2 regions of the Bacillus salitolerans genome follow, and region 2 is predicted to be linked to the other one. Evidence: riboswitches for the same ligand, from Rfam matches in the RefSeq annotation. Region 2 holds a riboswitch; the other holds the start of a gene.
What was found. Region 2 has a riboswitch for preQ1 ahead of ACFSCX_RS13170 (VUT family protein). Riboswitches for the same ligand answer to the same signal wherever they lie in the genome.

Region 1 (3,428 bases), on a different contig from region 2:
TTAAAGCAGTAACGAAAAATCCATCCAACAATGAAGCAAGTACGATTGCCCAAGCACATACGATTGAAGCAGCTTTGCTGCTTCTTTTTTATACGAAAGAAGTTACGATTGTAACCAAGTCATTAGCTTAGAATAATTTGCTTTTGCATCCTCATAGCCTTCTTCATAAAGCTCAATTAACTTAGTTTTATTACGTTCCACTCTACCTACCTTTAATGGTTTAGTAGGCTGTAGAATAAAAACATTTCCATTCTTCTCTTCACTAAAAATGTACTCTAATGTTTTATTATAGCTTTCAGCACGAATGTCTAATTTTTCTAATAAACCTGGGTAATTGCGATAAGCCTTTCTTGTAAGCCATGAGTTTCTTGAAGGCTTTTTGTAATACCCTCTATTTCTCGTTAGAATCACTACATTTTTTGTTAAACCGTCATGTTCAGCTTGCCTTATCGGTATCGGATCTGAAATTCCACCATCAAGCAAGTGACGTTGATCGTATTTCACGATTGGAGCTACAAATGGTAATGAACTTGACGCTCTTAAAATTTGCAGCATATCCTTACCATGTTCTCGATTGTTATAATAGATGGTCTCTCCACTATGGCAATCAGTTGTTCCAACGATAAAGGTTTCATTTGCCTTATTGAAAGTATCGTAATCAAATGGGTCAAGCTTATTAGGTACTTCATCAAAAATAAAATCCATTCCAAAAAGTTGTCGTTTTTTCAAGTAGTTTCTATAAGATAAATAATCTGGGTTATCTAGATGATCTGTATTTACTCTTTTATTTCTTCCTTTTTGCCTAGAAAGATACGATGCTGCACTGCAGGCACCTGCTGATACGCCAATAATATATGGAAAGTATAAATCTTGTTCCATAAAATATTCGAGTACGCCTGAAGTATATACGCCTCTCATTCCGCCACCTTCTAGTACTAATCCTGCATGAACCATACTTCAAGTCTCCTTCCAAACATGTTTCGAGCACCCTGTCATTTTACCATAATTTTTGTAGAATAGGTTTGTAACATTTTATTGACAAATATGAAATTTTTCTTAAAATAAAGGAAATGACTTTACGTTTCGACAGATTTCATGCAAACTTGTAGTTGTAAGGTATTGGGAAGGAGAGATTTTGTCATGAAAACAGCCGCATTAGGCGATATAATTGAATTTAAAAATGGACTCCAAGGAATAGTAGAAAAAGTTAATGAAAACTCCGTAATTGTAGATTTAACGTATATGGATAACTTCCAAGATCTTGACTTAGAGCGACGCACAGTCGTTAACCATAAGAATTATAAAATAATTGGTGCGCTAAATGACTAAAAAATAGCAGGAAAAGCTCCTGCTATTTTTTTTATCGATTATCTATTTTCTCCGGGTATAAGTCATGGTTCATTAATCGATACTCCGCCATCTTTTCATACTTTGTCCCCGGCTTACCATAGTTTGTATATGGATCAATTGAGATTCCACCTCTTGGAGTAAATTTTCCCCAAACCTCAATATAACGAGGATCCATTAATTTAATTAGATCCTTCATAATAATATTCATGCAATCCTCATGGAAATCCCCATGATTTCTGAAGCTAAATAAGTACAGCTTTAATGATTTACTCTCTACCATTAATCGGTCTGGAATATAACTAATATAAATGGTTGCAAAGTCGGGCTGATTTGTTTTTGGACAAAGACTAGTGAATTCAGGGCAGTTGAACTTTACAAAGTAATCACGCTCAATATGCTTATTCTCAAAAGTCTCTAATACATCAGGTGAATATTCAAACAAATACTTCGTACCCTGATTTCCTAATAAAGTCACACCTTCTAATTCAGAATCTTTTCTTCCTGACATGAATAAAACCTACCTTCTACTAATAAATAAATGAATTCATCCATTTTTGGTTCATCAAGCCTTATCAAATAAAAAGAAGCCCCTGTTCTATGAATAGAATTTGAGCTTCCTAACCACATCTATAAAATCAGAACTAAACAAACCATACCGTCAAGATATCGTCTGATCTAGTTTTTTATAGAGGGAGTTCGCGAACCTCTTCTAATTATTTATTTCACGTCCTCTAATATAGCATATTTTCTAGTGAGAGCAACAAGAAATATTTTGAAAGAAGATGTTTCATGTGAGGTTGTTCCGAAAAGTAGTTGTTCTGAATGGGGCGATCTTAGTCTGTGTTCCTATTATCGGGTCTTGCTTGCGTTTATCGCCCACTTAAACGTCTTCGAATCTTCTATAGTTTGAAGTGGAGGTCTTTTCGCCGGTTAGGCTGGAGAACAAAAGGCGCAAGCACCCCGGGTAGGCCAGACAAGCAAAGGGCGACCTTTCCCTTGTATTCATGACAGGTTATTTGACCTCGAGTAGGATGAAATGGCAAAGATCGTCGCCATTTCATCTTGGCTGGGCACAGGAGCCAGATTACTAAAGCATATTGTAATAAGATACAATCAATACTTTAAATCTCAAATTTATTAAAAATGCTACTTACTTCAACATCCTCTAAATTTATTCATATATGCTTCCTTATAGGTCCACCTATGAACAAAGCAAACCTAGCAATAAAATAACTTGTGTATGTAATAATCACATAGGATATAAAAGAAAGGATAACACCTATGCCTGTTAATAGTAATGCTTCTGGCATGGTGTCCACGATGATCATATAACCATTAACATAAGAAACCATAAGTCCTCCTGGAATGAATGAGTAATACAAAGGAACTAATAGAAATGCTAGTGGCAGTACTAGAAACGTAATGACAATTACAAGAGATAAAATTCCTATCGGTAATCTAAATATGCAATATGCAAAATATAACCAGTTGGTTGGATCAAGTAACGTGGATTTTATGCTTGTGAAGAAGGATTGTGAGAAATCCTCCTTTTTTCTTTCGGTTACTTGCACTATCCCAAAATACCAAGTAACCATAGACATTTCACCCTTCACCAAATTCTTAGCGAAAACTAGTGTTCCTGCTAATATCGGCAGCCCGATAAGGGTGATTGCAAGACCTACTCCTAATGAAAAACCAGTTACCATTATTACAAAAGAAAAAACACTTATAGGAAAATTAAATAACAAAAAAATAACACTTCTTCCAAAATTACGACTACTAGGTGCTATTCCCCTTAACCCATCGGAAGTTTCGATTTGAGCATTCACCCTAACTACCTCCATCAATTTTATTAATTATACTATAGCGTTTAATAGTCATATTCGTAAGGTGCATATCGTCATATTTTTGTCATTATCTAAATATAATCGTGATTTCGTTACACTTTGCTTTTGTTCTCGGCATGCACCTTACACGTGCTATGCAATCACTGTAGTTATCAAAAAACATGGCAGTATTTCTGAGAACCCCGCATAAGGTACTTTTACCTAATCCATTTTTAAAGCTCCAGAAGAAGT
Region 2 (3,428 bases):
AAAATAGACCGGCTTCCTTAGCTGCAATAAGTCCATTTTTAGAATCTTCAAAGGCTACTGCTTCATGACAGAGCACTCCTAAACCTTGAATGGCCTGTAAGTAAAGCTCTGGGTCAGGCTTTACTCTCTTTACATCATCCGATGTTTTTATTACTTCAAAGTACTCTCTTATCTGAAATCTATTTAATAATCCCTCTACCCAAGCTTTACTTGAACTCGATGCAAGTCCAATTTTTAACCCTAGACGTTTAGCCGTTTCTAAGTAATCTATGACACCATCTCGAATGCTCAATTCAATCATTTTGGTTTCGTATAGTTCCCGTGTTTTTTCCTTAATCAAAGAACGATCGAGCTCCCTATCAGCTAGATGTGAGAGTCTTTCAAATAAAAAATCATCGGAAGTTCCAATGCATATGGAGAAATCTTCAATTTTAAAGTCAAATTCATATTCAGACCTCATTACTTCTTGGAATACTTCAAACCAAACTGATTCAGTATCTACTACTAAACCATCAAAATCAAATACAATTGCTTTAATGTTCATTGTTGACATCCCTTCCAACTCTATTTCTATAATGTTTATTTTATCTATTCATCTCTTTGCCCTTTTTACCTTGCTTTGACAGGAAGATGATTGTTAATAATATAAATAGTGTTCCAATCCATTGCATGATACCTAACGAAACTTGTAACCATACAACAGCAATAATCGCTGCTGATAAAGGCTCTGCACATGATAGGATGCTAGTTTCGGATGCGGATAAAAACTGTAAGCTTTCTAAGTAACAATAAAATGGAATGAGTGTCCCAAATATTATGACGAAAAAAATAGCCATAAGTGTCATTGCATTAAGTTCTCCTGAGATATTCCATGGATGGAAAAACAAACTAAATCCTAATCCACCAATAAACATCCCCCACCCTACTACAATCATAGTGCCATAGTTCTTAATTAATGTGTAAGGCTGAAGTGTGTAAAAGGCAAGAGCAACACCAGAAGCAATTCCCCAAAATACACCCCAAATAGATAACGACAATGATGTTAGTTGTCCATTTGTAACGAGGAGAAAGGTTCCAAGGAGTGCCAAAAATATGATGAAAAGTTCCCTTGATGTAGGTACTCTTTTTTCTTTTACAACTATATAAATGGCGATAAATACGGGTCCTAAATATTGAAGGACCGTAGCGGTAGCAGCATTGCTTTCCTCAATGGCAGCAAAGTAAGTGTATTGAACACCTAACATACCTATTAGGCTGAACAATATTAATTGATTTCTAGTTTGATTCATTTTCCATACATGCCAGATTCTTGATTTTTGCTTACGGTAGGCGAGTAAAAGCATCAAAAACCCAGCGATTTGTAGCCGGACAACGACTAGCCACTCTGCCGTAAACCCGTTTAATTGAAATAAATACTGAGCGACAGTCCCGGAGATTCCCCAAAGAGATGCAGCTATTAACACGAGTGTTATTCCTATCATTCGATTATTTACTTGTAGTGGTAGGATAGTATTCATAAAACCTCTTCCTTATACTTTGATTTGATTTGAAGTAAATGGTATTTAATTTATTATAAGACTTTCTTTTATTGCTTAAAATAAATATTTGTACGGAAGAAATAAGAATTGTGTGATATTTTGATTATAAATAAATTTCTACTTTACAAATTGAAAACATATGATATATTAATCAGTGTTATAAATATATAAATCTAATTCTGCATCATGCAGGAGAGGTTCTAGATAATACCCTCTATAAAAAACTAAGGCAGCTATATCCTTAGGATGTAGTTTTTTCTTTTTTAGAGTATTTTTGAACCTCCTTTGTTCTAAAGAAATAAAAAAAGGAGATGACCTCATGAGAATTTTGTTTTATTTAAGTGTCATTGTGTTAGCAAATGTTTTAACTGCGAAGTTTGCTCCCCTACAATTAGGTGTATTTATTATTCCAATGGGATCGTTCTTAATCGGCGCAACATTTATCCTACGTGACTTTGTTCAAAATAAATATGGGAAGAAAAAAACGTACGTATTCATTTGCCTAGCTTTACTTCTTTCTGCACTCTCAAGCTATTCTTTAGGAGATACTTTGTGGATTGTGTTTGCAAGTGCTGTAAGTTTCGCGATTTCAGAAACAACCGATACAGAAATTTATTCTCGATTAAAATTACCGCTGAATATTAGAGTATTATATAGTGGAGCTGTTGGTGGTATTCTTGATTCAGCCATATTTGTTATCATTGGCCTTTCTCCACTCGGTGCTGGATTTATACCTTGGGAATTCGTGTGGATGGCAATATTAGGTCAAGTCATCATTAAAGTGAGTATGCAATTCATTGGGGTTGGTGTTCTTCAGCTTGCGACGCTTAAAAATAGAGAACTTGTACAATAGTTGTTACAAAGCTGATTCTAAATTGAATTAGCTTTTTTTTTAGTTAGGAGTCACCTTTAAAAGAGATTCACCTTATTTGTTTAGATATCACTCATTCCGTCTAATCTAATATAGGGAGGAGATGGAGTAATGTTTAGTTTTCGCGGTGATGCACACAAATTTTTTCTAAAACTAAAAAGATTGAAAAGCTTGAAGCAAGAGATTGACCATATAAAAGAAATGAACGAAATTTCAGAAATCATAAGATTTTATCAAGATTTACCAAACTCTGTTCTAAAAAAAATCAAGTTAAAAATGATAAAGGAAAAACAGGCTAGTGGTTCCATTCCTCTTATCGTGACGACTGTTCCTTGGTTGTTATTTATTTTTTCAAAACCTCTCCTTGAACTATTGTTTGGAGCCTTTAATTTGTGGATTCCTTTTGTGATTATCTATATCATCTTATTATTTTGGGGGATTTACTTACATTTTCATGAAAAGGCTTGGGCAAGTCTACACATTGAAGTTATTGAGGATGTACTACAGGATCGTAAACAGTAAGAAAGCTGCTAACAGATGGTTAGCAGCTTTTGTTTTATTGTGTTATAGCATTTTTAGAGTAGGCTGTTACCGTCCTTGTCACTCCATCTGGGCCTTCTACCTCCCATGTTAAACCTGTTCCCTTAAAGGTTGTTTCAAAAACTTGATTTTGTAATCCAGGTTTAAATTGATTTAACGCCACTTCGTTTTTTAAAACAGTTCCCTTAAACGTACTATTTGATGAACTAATCTCGACGGTATTTAAGTTATGATAACCCCAAACGGCAGTATAAGTACCATCACCATTACTCACCACTTTATTGACTAATGGAAGTAATGCTGAGTATGGTATGGCATTATTTGTGATGGCAGTAGCAATTCTCTTCTCTCCATTAGGTCCTCTTAATTGCCATATTAAGTGATCTCCTTTAAACACAGTTTTAAAGGCAGCATCTTTTGATCCTTTAAAGAAGTTTTTGCTCATTGGTTGTTCATTGTCTGATACAGTTCCTGAGATG

Region 1: it holds a riboswitch for preQ1, as region 2 does, so the genes downstream of both, queF (preQ(1) synthase) here and ACFSCX_RS13170 (VUT family protein) in region 2, are expected to answer to the same signal.

Annotation. Positions count from the first base shown of each region.
Region 1 is NZ_JBHUEM010000003.1:313,128-316,555, reverse strand. It holds gene ACFSCX_RS03150 (patatin-like phospholipase family protein) at 103-954, opposite strand; gene ACFSCX_RS03145 (YkvS family protein) at 1,141-1,329, shown strand; gene queF (preQ(1) synthase) at 1,361-1,858, opposite strand; PreQ1 riboswitch class I at 2,020-2,063, opposite strand; gene ACFSCX_RS03135 (sensor domain-containing protein) at 2,526-3,179, opposite strand.
Region 2 is NZ_JBHUEM010000020.1:307,976-311,403, reverse strand. It holds gene ACFSCX_RS13180 (HAD family hydrolase) at 1-538, opposite strand, end outside; gene ACFSCX_RS13175 (EamA family transporter) at 585-1,517, opposite strand; PreQ1 riboswitch class I at 1,727-1,772, shown strand; gene ACFSCX_RS13170 (VUT family protein) at 1,858-2,391, shown strand; gene ACFSCX_RS13165 (hypothetical protein) at 2,521-2,931, shown strand; gene ACFSCX_RS13160 (hypothetical protein) at 2,966-3,428, opposite strand, start outside.